Regions from separate parts of the Paenibacillus sp. Mc5Re-14 genome, predicted to be linked through region 1. Evidence: a T-box and tRNA genes for the amino acid it is inferred to sense, from the RefSeq annotation. Region 1 holds a T-box; the other regions hold tRNA genes.
The links. A T-box is a leader RNA that pairs with one kind of tRNA and senses whether it is charged. The one in region 1 lies ahead of tyrS (tyrosine--tRNA ligase), so its partner is inferred to be a tRNA-Tyr.
Positions count from the first base shown of each region.

Region 2: it encodes a tRNA-Tyr, which carries the amino acid that the T-box ahead of tyrS (tyrosine--tRNA ligase) is inferred to sense. The anticodon was not compared.
Region 3: it encodes a tRNA-Tyr, which carries the amino acid that the T-box ahead of tyrS (tyrosine--tRNA ligase) is inferred to sense. The anticodon was not compared.
Region 4: it encodes a tRNA-Tyr, which carries the amino acid that the T-box ahead of tyrS (tyrosine--tRNA ligase) is inferred to sense. The anticodon was not compared.

Region 1 covers NZ_CVPD01000001.1:4,721,344-4,724,915, forward strand. Annotated here, with positions in the region: gene BN1546_RS21400 (transglycosylase domain-containing protein) at 1-1,058, opposite strand, end outside; T-box leader at 1,194-1,460, shown strand; gene tyrS (tyrosine--tRNA ligase) at 1,526-2,779, shown strand; gene BN1546_RS21410 (AraC family transcriptional regulator) at 2,977-3,572, shown strand, end outside.
Region 2 covers NZ_CVPD01000001.1:2,089,273-2,092,844, forward strand. Annotated here, with positions in the region: gene BN1546_RS09490 (PAS domain-containing sensor histidine kinase) at 1-749, shown strand, start outside; tRNA gene BN1546_RS09495 (tRNA-Gly) at 953-1,023, opposite strand; tRNA gene BN1546_RS09500 (tRNA-Pro) at 1,033-1,106, opposite strand; tRNA gene BN1546_RS09505 (tRNA-Arg) at 1,129-1,205, opposite strand; tRNA gene BN1546_RS09510 (tRNA-Cys) at 1,232-1,302, opposite strand; tRNA gene BN1546_RS09515 (tRNA-Gly) at 1,313-1,387, opposite strand; tRNA gene BN1546_RS09520 (tRNA-Leu) at 1,394-1,481, opposite strand; tRNA gene BN1546_RS09525 (tRNA-Lys) at 1,497-1,572, opposite strand; tRNA gene BN1546_RS09530 (tRNA-Gln) at 1,577-1,651, opposite strand; tRNA gene BN1546_RS09535 (tRNA-His) at 1,670-1,742, opposite strand; tRNA gene BN1546_RS09540 (tRNA-Tyr) at 1,759-1,844, opposite strand; tRNA gene BN1546_RS09545 (tRNA-Thr) at 1,849-1,924, opposite strand; tRNA gene BN1546_RS09550 (tRNA-Phe) at 1,950-2,022, opposite strand; tRNA gene BN1546_RS09555 (tRNA-Asp) at 2,073-2,149, opposite strand; tRNA gene BN1546_RS09560 (tRNA-Met) at 2,175-2,248, opposite strand; tRNA gene BN1546_RS09565 (tRNA-Val) at 2,259-2,334, opposite strand; tRNA gene BN1546_RS09570 (tRNA-Glu) at 2,341-2,412, opposite strand; tRNA gene BN1546_RS09575 (tRNA-Ser) at 2,444-2,535, opposite strand; tRNA gene BN1546_RS09580 (tRNA-Met) at 2,539-2,612, opposite strand; tRNA gene BN1546_RS09585 (tRNA-Asn) at 2,647-2,722, opposite strand; tRNA gene BN1546_RS09590 (tRNA-Ala) at 2,727-2,802, opposite strand; tRNA gene BN1546_RS09595 (tRNA-Ile) at 2,825-2,901, opposite strand; rRNA gene rrf (5S ribosomal RNA) at 2,936-3,052, opposite strand; rRNA gene BN1546_RS09605 (23S ribosomal RNA) at 3,131-3,572, opposite strand, start outside.
Region 3 covers NZ_CVPD01000001.1:3,513,040-3,516,611, reverse strand. Annotated here, with positions in the region: gene BN1546_RS15925 (MFS transporter) at 1-55, opposite strand, end outside; gene BN1546_RS15920 (TetR/AcrR family transcriptional regulator) at 197-754, opposite strand; tRNA gene BN1546_RS15915 (tRNA-Leu) at 988-1,066, opposite strand; tRNA gene BN1546_RS15910 (tRNA-Cys) at 1,078-1,152, opposite strand; tRNA gene BN1546_RS15905 (tRNA-Gly) at 1,164-1,235, opposite strand; tRNA gene BN1546_RS15900 (tRNA-Gln) at 1,242-1,316, opposite strand; tRNA gene BN1546_RS15895 (tRNA-His) at 1,326-1,398, opposite strand; tRNA gene BN1546_RS15890 (tRNA-Trp) at 1,417-1,490, opposite strand; tRNA gene BN1546_RS15885 (tRNA-Tyr) at 1,498-1,583, opposite strand; tRNA gene BN1546_RS15880 (tRNA-Thr) at 1,588-1,663, opposite strand; tRNA gene BN1546_RS15875 (tRNA-Phe) at 1,686-1,758, opposite strand; tRNA gene BN1546_RS15870 (tRNA-Asp) at 1,796-1,872, opposite strand; tRNA gene BN1546_RS15865 (tRNA-Met) at 1,888-1,964, opposite strand; tRNA gene BN1546_RS15860 (tRNA-Val) at 1,990-2,065, opposite strand; tRNA gene BN1546_RS15855 (tRNA-Glu) at 2,123-2,194, opposite strand; tRNA gene BN1546_RS15850 (tRNA-Ser) at 2,212-2,303, opposite strand; tRNA gene BN1546_RS15845 (tRNA-Asn) at 2,307-2,382, opposite strand; rRNA gene BN1546_RS15840 (23S ribosomal RNA) at 2,447-3,572, opposite strand, start outside.
Region 4 covers NZ_CVPD01000001.1:1,963,697-1,967,268, reverse strand. Annotated here, with positions in the region: rRNA gene BN1546_RS09000 (23S ribosomal RNA) at 1-1,349, shown strand, start outside; rRNA gene rrf (5S ribosomal RNA) at 1,427-1,543, shown strand; tRNA gene BN1546_RS08990 (tRNA-Ala) at 1,626-1,701, shown strand; tRNA gene BN1546_RS08985 (tRNA-Asn) at 1,706-1,781, shown strand; tRNA gene BN1546_RS08980 (tRNA-Ser) at 1,785-1,876, shown strand; tRNA gene BN1546_RS08975 (tRNA-Glu) at 1,896-1,967, shown strand; tRNA gene BN1546_RS08970 (tRNA-Val) at 1,977-2,052, shown strand; tRNA gene BN1546_RS08965 (tRNA-Met) at 2,082-2,155, shown strand; tRNA gene BN1546_RS08960 (tRNA-Asp) at 2,181-2,257, shown strand; tRNA gene BN1546_RS08955 (tRNA-Thr) at 2,271-2,346, shown strand; tRNA gene BN1546_RS08950 (tRNA-Tyr) at 2,351-2,436, shown strand; tRNA gene BN1546_RS08945 (tRNA-Gln) at 2,539-2,613, shown strand; tRNA gene BN1546_RS08940 (tRNA-Lys) at 2,618-2,693, shown strand; tRNA gene BN1546_RS08935 (tRNA-Leu) at 2,706-2,786, shown strand; tRNA gene BN1546_RS08930 (tRNA-Gly) at 2,797-2,871, shown strand; tRNA gene BN1546_RS08925 (tRNA-Arg) at 2,877-2,953, shown strand; tRNA gene BN1546_RS08920 (tRNA-Leu) at 2,966-3,045, shown strand; tRNA gene BN1546_RS08915 (tRNA-Pro) at 3,053-3,129, shown strand; tRNA gene BN1546_RS08910 (tRNA-Gly) at 3,137-3,207, shown strand.

The DNA of each region.
Region 1 (3,572 bases):
CGAAGCTGCTGTTCGGCTTCTTTGAGCAAGTCGTTATCATCCTTGGTTTTGGTATCCGCACTGGCATTAGCCTTTTGACTCGGATTGGTGACAGACATGAGTGCCTGCGCAGCTTGCCGCTCTGTTTCCATCATAAGATATGGATAGGTGTTATAAGCCTTAACAGTGCGTGGTGCGAGAGATTTTTTGATATCAAAAGCCATCGCTTCATCATATTGTGCTTTATTGATTTTGTTCTCCTCCAGCATTCGGCTGAGCACCAGGTGCTGGCGGTTGATCGCTCTTTTAAAACCAGCTTCATTAAATTCGCCTTTACCGTTGTAAGCAGAATAAGAAGAAGGGAGTTGTGGCAAACCTGCCAGATAGGCAGCTTGGGCTACATTAAGCTTGCCCAAATCATTCTCATTAAAAATACCTTTGGCCGCTGCTTTAATACCAAAGACGTTGTAACCGCTTGATCCGTTACCGAAAGGTACCTTATTGAGATAGGCTGTAATTATTTGCTGCTTACTCAGGAAGCGCTCCAGGCGCAGAGATAGTAAAATTTCTTTGACCTTGCGGTCATCCGTACGATCAAGATTTAAAAAGACACGACGTGCAAGCTGCTGGGTAAGAGTACTCCCTCCAGTTTGTACGGATTCATGTAGTGCCTTTTGCTTCACAGCACGCAGCGTTCCCGACAAATCGACACCTTTATGCTCGTAAAAATGGTTATCTTCAATAGCAATGACTGCGTCAATGACGAGCTGAGGAATCTCCTTAAATGTAACAGGTCTTCGATCTTCCTCGGTCCGAAGCTGCCCGATGGGAGAGCCATCATTGAAATAAGCGAAGCCTGTAATTGCATTTTTATCTACTTCCTGTAGAATCGTAGATCTGGAACGCACGGGCTCGTTTTTTACAATAGAAGCAATATAGCCGGCGGCGGTTCCTCCTGCGAATAGTGCTCCCATAAAACCGATGATGACGACCCACTTTATGACACGGCCGAGCCTTCGCATGGTTCTCCGTAAGCGGGAAGGCTTTGGCTCTGATACATTGTTTTTTTCTTCAACCATTAAGTCTTCCTCCTTTATAACAGCCATTATTATAGCATAAAATTACAAAATGAACCCATATGCTAAAAAGCCTGTCTTTTGGTGTCGTTGACTACATAAAAACAGTGTGTTATAAATAGGTCAAAGTAAATATCGTGAAAAGCAGAGAAAGACTTCAGTAGAAGGCGGAATCACGTTGTGCAGAGAGCCGATGGGTGGTGTGAATCGGTAGCGTCCCTCCTTTGAATTACCGTCTGGAGCTGTCTGGATGAATGGAAGGCTTTTGCAGGTTTGCGAAGCTCATCATAGTAATCCGGTACCGGGTGTAGACCCGTTATAGGAATGAAGTGAAAGAAACGTTTGCTTTTGCATACGTTTCTTTAATTAGGGTGGTAACGCGAGCAGCTCCTTCTCGTCCCTTGGGATGAAAGGGGCTTTTTGGTTTGTTAAAATAGTAATTTTTGGATGAAAAATAGGAGGGATTCAGGATGAAGTGGGAAGAATTGAAGCCTGAGCAACAGGCAGAGGTAGAACGACAACTAGAAGTGATACGTCGTGGAGTAGCGGAAATTGTACCTGAGGATGAGCTGAAGCGTAAGGTTGTTAAATCGGTTGTTAGCGGCGAGCCACTCAAAATTAAGCTGGGTCTGGATCCGTCTGCGCCCGACATTCACATCGGACATACGGTTGTTATGCACAAACTGCGTCAGTTCCAGGAATTAGGTCATCAAGTGCAACTGATTATCGGAGATTTTACAGGCAGAATTGGTGATCCGACAGGTAAATCGGAGACCCGCAAGCAACTGACTGAGGAAGATGTACAGCGCAATGCACAAACATACAAGGAACAAATTTTTAAGATTCTCGATCCTGAAAAGACAAAGGTATACTACAATTCTGAATGGTTAGGCCCGATGTCTTTTGCGGATGTGGTAACCCTGTCTGCTAAAGTAACGGTTGCCCGTATGTTGGAGCGGGATGATTTTACAAAAAGATACCAAAACGGCCTGCCGATCAGCATCCATGAGTTCTTTTACCCGCTGATGCAGGGCATGGATTCTGTGGCTCTCCAAAGTGATATAGAATTGGGTGGTACAGATCAGAAGTTTAATCTGCTGATGGGTAGAACGCTGCAAAAAGAATACGGAGTGGAGCCGCAGGCAACTATTACATTACCACTGCTTGAGGGTCTTGATGGCGTTCAGAAGATGAGCAAAAGTTTGGGGAACTACATTGGTGTGGATGAGGAGCCAAACGAAATTTACGGTAAATCAATGTCCGTTCCTGACGAGCTGATGCTGAAATATTTTGAGCTTGCAACGGATATTACCAATGAGGAGCTGGCAGAGCTGGCGAAAGGTGTTAAGGAGGGTTCTGTGCATCCACGTGATGCCAAAATGAAACTGGCCGGAACATTAGTCCGCATGTACCACGGTGAAGAAGCGGCGGAAGCAGCCAAGCAGCATTTTGTGACCGTATTCCAACAACGCGCGCTTCCTGATGATATTGAAGAATTCACCTTGACAGCAGATCAGCTAGAAGAAGGCGGCATTCGTGTGATCCAGTTGCTGACTCATCTAGGCTTTGCAGCATCTAACGGTGAGGCCAAGCGTAGTATTCAGCAGGGTTCGGTTAAAATTAATGAAGAGAAGTGGACCGATGTGAACGAAGCATACAAGCCGCAAGAAGGCGACATTGTACAGGTAGGTAAACGGAAATTTGCTAAAATCAAGCTCGGATAATTAAAATACATTCACTAGCAGCGTTGAGATTGATTTTACATCTCAGTGCTGCTTTTTTTTATTTCTGCCAAATGAAAAGCCGTGGTAAACTTAGCACAAATAATCAAACAAGTAGGTAAAGAGTTATACATAATGAATACGTGGGTTACCCAATGTGGATGTAGGCTAGATAAATTACAAGTGCGGGGAAGGATTATATGGACTACTTTAAACGAATTCAGTGTGCGATTGAGTTTATTGAATTGAATCTCCGGGAGGATTTAAAAATTGCCGAGGTTGCTTCACAGGCATACTTTTCAGCATTTCATTTCCAGCGGGTTTTTCAGGCCATTTCGGGTTTTACAGTTCAACAATATATAAGAAGGAGAAGATTGTCCGAGGCGGCTAAACGGCTAAAGCAATCCAATCTAAAGGTATTGGACATTGCTATTGAGTATCAGTACAACTCGCAAGAAGCTTTTACTCGCGCATTTGAAAAAAGTTTTGGGATCACCCCTGGGAAATATCGTAACTGTGATATTGAGCTTTCTGGTCAAAGCAAAATCAATTTTCTGGATTACCAAAAAAACGCAACGGAGGAATTAGAGGTGAACAAGCCTGTGATATTGCAACTCGAAACGACCAAAATTGTAGGATATGAATATAAAACAAATCTGAATAATGAGCAGCACTATAAAGAAATCCCAGGATTTTATGAACACTTTGGCGCACATGAATATTTTATGTGTATTCCGAATAAAATCGCTCCGGGAATGTCATATGGGATTGCCTGTCGATTTGAAGATAACGGTGC
Region 2 (3,572 bases), 2.6 Mb from region 1:
TACGAAATCGTGCTAAAGATAACAGCTACTACTGGGTGAATACCACGATAGTTCCATTTATGGACGAGGAAGGTAAACCCTATCAGTACTTAGCGATCCGTAATGAAGTAACTAAATTAAAAAAAGTAGAGGCAGAGCTTCAGACCATGATGACGCAAGTCATGCAAATACAGGAGGAAGAGCGTAAACGCTTTTCAAGAGAGCTTCATGATGGGATTGGTCAAAGCCTGTTTTCACTTATTATTCAACTAGATAGCCAACTAGCTGAACAGCCCAGTGCTACTCTGGAAAATCTGCGTACACAGGTAACTGATATCATTAAAGATGTTCGTGGCTTAGCGTGGGAACTTCGTCCCTCAGTTCTGGATGATTTGGGTGTCGTACCGGCCCTAAGAACTTATATTGAAAATTTCTGTTCGCATTACGGAATCAAAGTGCATTTTCAATGTACTTTACGTAAACGCCTTGATATCCGAAAAGAAATAGCAATCTATAGAATTGTACAGGAAGCACTGACGAATGTGGCTAAATACGCAGATGTAGCAGAAGCATACGTTGATGTAGAGGATCAAGACGAAATAATAAAAGTAACTATTCGGGATGAGGGTATGGGCTTCTCTGGAGAATCCAAAGGAGAGGGAGTTGGATTGTTCAGCATGGAAGAACGAGCTAGAGGAGTAGGCGGCTTCATGAGCATGACTTCTGCTCCAAATCAGGGAACCTCCATCCAACTAACCATTCCAGTGTAAAATCTGTGCACTAGATCAGTTATCGGTGTATCCCCCTGCAGGAACAGGAGAGATACACCGATGGCAAGCACTAACAATAGCCATCACTTTGTGGAATCTATGGAATATAAATGTACAAAAAAAGAGAGAGCTCTGTCCCCAGACAGGCTCTCTTTATTTATAAGGTGTCACCACTGAGGCAACAAGAATCCGCTATAGCAAAAAGCGGGTGATGGGAATCGAACCCACGCTACCAGCTTGGAAGGCTGGAGTTCTACCATTGAACTACACCCGCAAATCAGTATCGGGATGACACGATTTGAACATGCGACCCCCTGGTCCCAAACCAGGTGCTCTACCAAGCTGAGCTACATCCCGACATTATACATTTTTTAAGAAATGGCGCGCCCTGAGAGATTCGAACTCCCGGCCTTTTGATTCGTAGTCAAACGCTCTATCCAGCTGAGCTAAGGGCGCATATCAAATTCCATAATGAGCAGTTAAGGCGCCACCCAGATTTGAACTGGGGATGAAGCTTTTGCAGAGCTTTGCCTTACCACTTGGCTATGGCGCCGTATGGATAATGGAGCGGACGACGGGAATCGAACCCGCGACCCTCGCCTTGGCAAGGCGATGCTCTACCGCTGAGCCACGTCCGCAAAATATGGTGCGGTCGAGAGGACTCGAACCTCCACGGGGGGTTAGCCCACACGGACCTGAACCGTGCGCGTCTGCCAATTCCGCCACGACCGCAAAATAATTTATAAATGGTGAGCCATGAAGGACTCGAACCTTCGACACCCTGATTAAAAGTCAGGTGCTCTACCAACTGAGCTAATGGCTCTTAATGGCTGGGGATATAGGATTTGAACCTATGCATGACGGAGTCAAAGTCCGTTGCCTTACCGCTTGGCTAATCCCCATTAAATTAAGAATCAAAGGGCGGCCGATGGGGCTTGAACCCACGAATGCCGGAGTCACAGTCCGGTGCGTTAACCACTTCGCCACGACCGCCATATGATTATAAAACTGGTGGAGGATGATGGATTCGAACCACCGAACCCGTAAGGGAGCAGATTTACAGTCTGATGCGTTTGGCCACTTCGCTAATCCTCCAAAATGGTGCCGGCGAGAGGACTTGAACCCCCAACCTACTGATTACAAGTCAGTTGCTCTACCAATTGAGCTACACCGGCACATTACCAATTCCCACTTGAAAGGTGGCTCGGGACGGAATCGAACCGCCGACACGAGGATTTTCAGTCCTCTGCTCTACCGACTGAGCTACCGAGCCATATTTAATTTTATAAATATACTATATAGTTCGTACTATATGCATATAAATGGCGGAACTGACGGGATTCGAACCCGCGATCTCCTGCGTGACAGGCAGGCATGTTAGGCCTCTACACCACAGTTCCAGAGGCATTTCCATCAGGAAATTAATTGCGGGGGCAGGATTTGAACCTACGACCTTCGGGTTATGAGCCCGACGAGCTACCGAACTGCTCCACCCCGCGATATAAAATATGGTGGAGGCTGAGGGGATCGAACCCCCGACCCTCTGCTTGTAAGGCAGATGCTCTCCCAGCTGAGCTAAGCCTCCATATTATGACCCGTAGGGGATTCGAACCCCTGTTACCTCCGTGAAAGGGAGGTGTCTTAACCCCTTGACCAACGGGCCTTACAAAATGAATTCTGATTTAATAAATTTATGGCGGAGAGAGAGGGATTCGAACCCTCGCACCACTTTCGCAGTCTAACCCCTTAGCAGAGGGTCCCCTTATAGCCACTTGGGTATCTCTCCGAGTAGCGGCAGAGGGGATCGAACCCCCGACCTCACGGGTATGAACCGTACGCTCTAGCCAGCTGAGCTACGCCGCCACCTTATATATAAAATCCAGAAGTATTAAAAATATGGCTCCCCGAACAGGACTCGAACCTGTGACAACTCGATTAACAGTCGAGTGCTCTACCAACTGAGCTATCAGGGAATATTGGTGGAGCCAAGGGGGATCGAACCCCTGACCTCCTGCGTGCAAGGCAGGCGCTCTCCCAGCTGAGCTATAGCCCCATACTTTTAGTCAATCTAGAAATGGTGGGCCTTAGTGGACTCGAACCACCGACCTCACCCTTATCAGGGGTGCGCTCTAACCAGCTGAGCTAAAGGCCCTAATTTATAATTTTATCATCCTTTAAAGGACTTTGCTTGGCGGCGTCCTACTCTCCCAGGACCCTGCGGTCCAAGTACCATCGGCGCTGGAGGGCTTAACGGTCGTGTTCGGGATGGGTACGTGTGGAACCCCTCCGCTATCGCCACCAAACATGAATTTGCCTCGCAAATTCTAACTTCAAGGTTACACCCTGAAAACTGGATCCGAAACTTCCTTGCGCCTTATCTTTAGGATAAGCCCTCGACCGATTAGTATTGGTCAGCTCCATGCATTACTGCACTTCCACCCCCAACCTATCTACCTCGTCGTCTTCAAGGGGTCTTACGAATTGGGAAATCTCATCTTAAGGGGGCTTCACGCTTAGATGCTTTCAGCGCTTATCCCTTCCGTACATAGCTACCCAGCGGTGCTCCTGGCGGAACAACTGGTACACCAGCGGTACGTCCATCCCGGTCCTCTCGTACTAAGGACAGCTCCTCTCAAATTTCCTACGCCCACGACAGATAGGGACCGAACTGTCTCACGACGTTCTGAACCCAGCTCGCGTACCGCTTTAATGGGCGAACAGCCCAACCCTTGGGACCTACTTCAGCCCCAGGATGCGATGAGCCGACATCGAGGTGCCAAACCTCCCCGTCGATGTGGACTCTTGGGGGAGATAAGCCTGTTA
Region 3 (3,572 bases), 1.2 Mb from region 1:
AAATGTTAAGCATCAATAACAGCATTGCTCCCCGATTTCTTGTCAGTATAGACATATTTCCACCCTTCCTTTTCAGAACCCCTTTTATTTATCAATAGTTAATTTCAGTATCCCAACTTCAAAAACAAAAAAACTTTAATTGTTTTATTAGTTTTCACATAAAAAAAGCCTCTATTAATATGCACATATTATTAGGCTATTTTTGTTTTTCGACTAACCCAAATAACAATATATCTACAATGGAATAAGTTGCTTCCTCTACCGTCACACTGTTATCCAGAAAGAAACGCTGATCAAGCGTTAAATTTACTGAATCAATAATAAGCTTCATGATCAGAGCCTCATTTTTATTCACAATAATTCCTTCTCGGATACCTTCCTGAATTAATGTTCTAATCGGAGACCAATCATTTAAATCAGCATGTACTCTTTTCCATTGCTCAGGATAATATTTTTTCATCTGGTCTAATATTCTTAAATCATAAAACTTATAATACAGCGGCATAACCCTAATCGACTGTTTAATCTTTTCTAACAAAGATAATTCATTGTTTCGGATAATTTGTTCTGTCTTTTGAATCATATCATCATTTGTACGCTCAATCAGTGTCTCTAAAATAAGCGTCTTAGATGAAAAATTCTCGTACAATGTACGCTTACTGATGGCAAGTCTTTTCGCAAGATCATCCATAGTAAATTTCAAGCCATTCTCATGAACTTCCTCTACAAAAGCTTCCAAAATTCTTTCCTGCATATGCATTCCTCATTTCTCTTACACTTAATAAACTATAAATGTTTTTTCAGTACCATCATCCTACTACAACTTTCAAAGTCCCAGTCAAATATAAACCTAATTAAAAAGGATCTCTGCAAAGTTCTTATCTTCCACTCATCTGGATCCAAGTTAATCTTGTTGCCAAAGTTAAGAATACGAATAATAAAAAGGATGATAAAATGCATTAAAGCATTTTATCATCCTTCTATATATACCGGCGAGAGGACTCGAACCTCCACGGTTTCCCACTCGATTTTGAGTCGAGCGCGTCTGCCATTCCGCCACGCCGGCATATTAAGTTATGGAGGCGCCACCCAGATTTGAACTGGGGAATAAAGCTTTTGCAGAGCTTTGCCTTACCACTTGGCTATGGCGCCAGAGTATAAAAAGCGGACGACGGGAATCGAACCCGCGACCCTCGCCTTGGCAAGGCGATGCTCTACCGCTGAGCCACGTCCGCATAAGATGGCTGGGGATATAGGATTTGAACCTATGCATGACGGAGTCAAAGTCCGTTGCCTTACCGCTTGGCTAATCCCCAATAAGAAAGGGCGGCCGATGGGGCTTGAACCCACGAATGCCGGAGTCACAGTCCGGTGCGTTAACCACTTCGCCACGACCGCCACAGGAAAAGAAGTAATTGGCAGGGGCAGCAGGAATTGAACCCACACCAACGGTTTTGGAGACCGTTGTTCTACCTTTAAACTATGCCCCTATAAAACTGGTGGAGGATGATGGATTCGAACCACCGAACCCGTAAGGGAGCAGATTTACAGTCTGATGCGTTTGGCCACTTCGCTAATCCTCCAAAATGGTGCCGGCGAGAGGACTTGAACCCCCAACCTACTGATTACAAGTCAGTTGCTCTACCAATTGAGCTACACCGGCACAAAAACTATTCAATTAAAAGTGGCTCGGGACGGAATCGAACCGCCGACACGAGGATTTTCAGTCCTCTGCTCTACCGACTGAGCTACCGAGCCTTACAATAAGACCCTTTATCAATTAATACATTAATAATGGCGGAACTGACGGGATTCGAACCCGCGATCTCCTGCGTGACAGGCAGGCATGTTAGGCCTCTACACCACAGTTCCATAATAGATTTAAATTGGTTGCGGGGGCAGGATTTGAACCTGCGACCTTCGGGTTATGAGCCCGACGAGCTACCGAACTGCTCCACCCCGCGACAGTAATAAGTATTTATTTTAAAATGGTGGAGGCTGAGGGGATCGAACCCCCGACCCTCTGCTTGTAAGGCAGATGCTCTCCCAGCTGAGCTAAGCCTCCTCAACGGAACACTTCTCGTATTATACCATAACAAACTTTTTAATGCAATTTTTTTTATGACCCGTAGGGGATTCGAACCCCTGTTACCTCCGTGAAAGGGAGGTGTCTTAACCCCTTGACCAACGGGCCATGCTATAGAATAATTCTGGCGGAGAGAGAGGGATTCGAACCCTCGAGACGCTTTTGGCGCCTACACGATTTCCAATCGTGCTCCTTCGGCCAACTCGGACACCTCTCCATATGGCTCCCCGAACAGGACTCGAACCTGTGACAACTCGATTAACAGTCGAGTGCTCTACCAACTGAGCTATCAGGGAATATTAACACTTGTTTCAAGGTTACACCTTGAAAACTGAATCCGAAACTTATTGCGTCTTATCTTAGGATAAGCCCTCGACCGATTAGTATTGGTCAGCTCCATGCATTACTGCACTTCCACCCCCAACCTATCTACCTCGTCGTCTTCAAGGGGTCTTACGAATTGGGAAATCTCATCTTGAGGGGGGCTTCACGCTTAGATGCTTTCAGCGCTTATCCCTTCCGTACATAGCTACCCAGCGGTGCTCCTGGCGGAACAACTGGTACACCAGCGGTACGTCCATCCCGGTCCTCTCGTACTAAGGACAGCTCCTCTCAAATTTCCTACGCCCACGACAGATAGGGACCGAACTGTCTCACGACGTTCTGAACCCAGCTCGCGTACCGCTTTAATGGGCGAACAGCCCAACCCTTGGGACCTACTTCAGCCCCAGGATGCGATGAGCCGACATCGAGGTGCCAAACCTCCCCGTCGATGTGGACTCTTGGGGGAGATAAGCCTGTTATCCCCAGGGTAGCTTTTATCCGTTGAGCGATGGCCCTTCCATGCGGTACCACCGGATCACTAAGCCCGACTTTCGTCCCTGCTCGACTTGTAGGTCTCGCAGTCAAGCTCCCTTCTGCCTTTGCACTCTTCGAATGATTTCCAACCATTCTGAGGGAACCTTGGGGCGCCTCCGTTACTCTTTAGGAGGCGACCGCCCCAGTCAAACTGCCCACCTGACACTGTCCTCGCACCGGATCACGGTACCAAGTTAGAACCTAGATACGATCAGGGTGGTATCCCAAGGATGCCTCCTCTCAAGCTGGCGCTCAAGATTCAACGGCTCCCACCTATCCTGTACAGATCGTACCCAAATTCAATATCAAGCTGCAGTAAAGCTCCATGGGGTCTTTCCGTCTTGTCGCGGGTAACCTGCATCTTCACAGGTATTAAAATTTCACCGGATCTCTCGTTGAGACAGCGCCCAAGTCGTTACGCCATTCGTGCGGGTCAGAATTTACCTGACAAGGAATTTCGCTACCTTAGGACCGTTATAGTTACGGCCGCCGTTTACTGGGGCTTCGGTTCATAGCTTCGCCCGAAGGCTTACCACTCCCCTTAACCTTCCAGCACCGGGCAGGCGTCAGCCCGTATACTTCGCCTTGCGGCTTCGCACAGACCTGTGTTTTTGCTAAACAGTCGCTT
Region 4 (3,572 bases), 2.8 Mb from region 1:
GCGAAAATTGTAGTAGCGAAGGTCATGATCTCAGACTGCCAAGAAAAGCCTCTAGCCAGGAGAAGGTGCCCGTACCGCAAACCGACACAGGTAGGCGAGAAGAGAATTCTAAGGCGCGCGGAAGAACTCTCGTTAAGGAACTCGGCAAAATGACCCCGTAACTTCGGGAGAAGGGGTGCCTCGGTAGGGTGAATAGCCCGAGGGGGCCGCAGTGAAAAGGCCCAAGCGACTGTTTAGCAAAAACACAGGTCTGTGCGAAGCCGCAAGGCGAAGTATACGGGCTGACGCCTGCCCGGTGCTGGAAGGTTAAGGGGAGTGGTAAGCCTTCGGGCGAAGCTATGAACCGAAGCCCCAGTAAACGGCGGCCGTAACTATAACGGTCCTAAGGTAGCGAAATTCCTTGTCAGGTAAATTCTGACCCGCACGAATGGCGTAACGACTTGGGCGCTGTCTCAACGAGAGATCCGGTGAAATTTTAATACCTGTGAAGATGCAGGTTACCCGCGACAAGACGGAAAGACCCCATGGAGCTTTACTGCAGCTTGATATTGAATTTGGGTACGATCTGTACAGGATAGGTGGGAGCCGTAGAACTTTGAGCGCCAGCTTGAAGGGAGGCATCCTTGGGATACCACCCTGATCGTATCTAGGTTCTAACTTGGTACCGTGATCCGGTACGAGGACAGTGTCAGGTGGGCAGTTTGACTGGGGCGGTCGCCTCCTAAAGAGTAACGGAGGCGCCCCAAGGTTCCCTCAGAATGGTTGGAAATCATTCGAAGAGTGCAAAGGCAGAAGGGAGCTTGACTGCGAGACCTACAAGTCGAGCAGGGACGAAAGTCGGGCTTAGTGATCCGGTGGTACCGCATGGAAGGGCCATCGCTCAACGGATAAAAGCTACCCTGGGGATAACAGGCTTATCTCCCCCAAGAGTCCACATCGACGGGGAGGTTTGGCACCTCGATGTCGGCTCATCGCATCCTGGGGCTGAAGTAGGTCCCAAGGGTTGGGCTGTTCGCCCATTAAAGCGGTACGCGAGCTGGGTTCAGAACGTCGTGAGACAGTTCGGTCCCTATCTGTCGTGGGCGTAGGAAATTTGAGAGGAGCTGTCCTTAGTACGAGAGGACCGGGATGGACGTACCGCTGGTGTACCAGTTGTTCCGCCAGGAGCACCGCTGGGTAGCTATGTACGGAAGGGATAAGCGCTGAAAGCATCTAAGCGTGAAGCCCCCCTCAAGATGAGATTTCCCAATTAGTAAGACCCCTTGAAGACGACGAGGTAGATAGGTTGGGGGTGGAAGTGCAGTAATGCATGGAGCTGACCAATACTAATCGGTCGAGGGCTTATCCTAAGATAAAGCGCAATGAAGTTTCGGATCCAGTTTTCAGGGTGTAACCTTGAAGTTAGAATTTGCGAGGCAAATTCATGTTTGGTGGCGATAGCGGAGGGGTTCCACACGTACCCATCCCGAACACGACCGTTAAGCCCTCCAGCGCCGATGGTACTTGGACCGCAGGGTCCTGGGAGAGTAGGACGCCGCCAAGCATAAGCCCCTTCTCTGGGGATTTTTTTTCGCCTGTAAGACTAACCTCTACATAATCAGAATTTTAATGGTTATTTCTAAGATGGGGCTATAGCTCAGCTGGGAGAGCGCCTGCCTTGCACGCAGGAGGTCAGGGGTTCGATCCCCCTTGGCTCCACCAATATTCCCTGATAGCTCAGTTGGTAGAGCACTCGACTGTTAATCGAGTTGTCACAGGTTCGAGTCCTGTTCGGGGAGCCATATGGAGAGGTGTCCGAGTTGGCCGAAGGAGCACGATTGGAAATCGTGTAGGCGCCAAAAGCGTCTCGAGGGTTCGAATCCCTCTCTCTCCGCCAGCTCTTATAATAGATATGTGGCCCGTTGGTCAAGGGGTTAAGACACCTCCCTTTCACGGAGGTAACAGGGGTTCGAATCCCCTACGGGTCATAGTAGTATGGAGGCTTAGCTCAGCTGGGAGAGCATCTGCCTTACAAGCAGAGGGTCGGGGGTTCGATCCCCTCAGCCTCCACCATTAATAATATTGAGAAGTACCTTCAATGTCGCGGGGTGGAGCAGTTCGGTAGCTCGTCGGGCTCATAACCCGAAGGTCGTAGGTTCAAATCCTGCCCCCGCAATTAATTTCCTGATGGAAATGCCTCTGGAACTGTGGTGTAGAGGCCTAACATGCCTGCCTGTCACGCAGGAGATCGCGGGTTCGAATCCCGTCAGTTCCGCCATTTAACTTAATATGCCGGTGTAGCTCAACTGGTAGAGCAACTGACTTGTAATCAGTAGGTTGGGGGTTCAAGTCCTCTCGCCGGCACCATTTTGGAGGATTAGCGAAGTGGCCAAACGCATCAGACTGTAAATCTGCTCCCTTACGGGTTCGGTGGTTCGAATCCATCATCCTCCACCAGTTTTATTATTATGGTGGTCGTGACGAATGGATTAACGTACCGAATTGTGGCTACGGCATTCGTGGGTCCAAGGCCCATTGATCGCCCTGTTAAATACATAATGGGGATTAGCCAAGCGGTAAGGCAACGGACTTTGACTCCGTCATGCATAGGTTCAAATCCTATATCCCCAGCCATTAAGAGCCATTAGCTCAGTTGGTAGAGCACCTGACTTTTAATCAGGGTGTCGAAGGTTCGAGTCCTTCATGGCTCACCATTATCATTGTATGCGCGTGTGGCGGAATTGGCAGACGCACTAGACTTAGGATCTAGCGTCTTTGACGTGGGGGTTCAAGTCCCTCCACGCGCATATTGTTTTTGCGGACGTGGCTCAGCGGTAGAGCATCGCCTTGCCAAGGCGAGGGTCGCGGGTTCGATTCCCGTCGTCCGCTCCATATTTGCGCCCTTAGCTCAGCTGGATAGAGCGTTTGACTACGAATCAAAAGGCCGGGAGTTCGAATCTCTCAGGGCGCGCCATTAATTTCATAAGCCGGTGTGGCGGAATTGGCAGACGCGCGCGACTCAAAATCGTGAGGGAAACCGTGGAGGTTCGAGTCCTCTCACCGGCATCTATTACGGGATGTAGCTCAGCTTGGTAGAGCACCTGGTTTGGGACCAGGGGGTCGCATGTTCAAATCGTGTCATCCCGACCATTTTTTTGCGGGTGTAGTTCAATGGTAGAACTCCAGCCTTCCAAGCTGGTAGCGTGGGTTCGATTCCCATCACCCGCTTTATATAGATGAAAAAAGAGACGGCTTATGCCATCTCTTTTTTTTGTACTTTTAAAAAATATCGTGTTCTAGTCAATAAAGCTCAAGAGTTAGAACATTATAGTCTAAATCGATGAGATTGCAATTGTTATACTTCATCGATTTACACAGACTGGTTACTCATCGTCCTTACTAAGCTAACATGCCCCGTTAGTTGCCCCACTATTTTAAAACTCCTTTTCTAATTCAAGTCGCTCGGAGCTCCAATCCCATAACTCGATAGCACGATTGTAGTTGTATGATTTCTCTGAAGATTTGATTTCTTTGAATCCGTCCCACTTTGAATAGAGTTGGTGAGTACAAGCTTTGCCAGATCATTTCCTAAT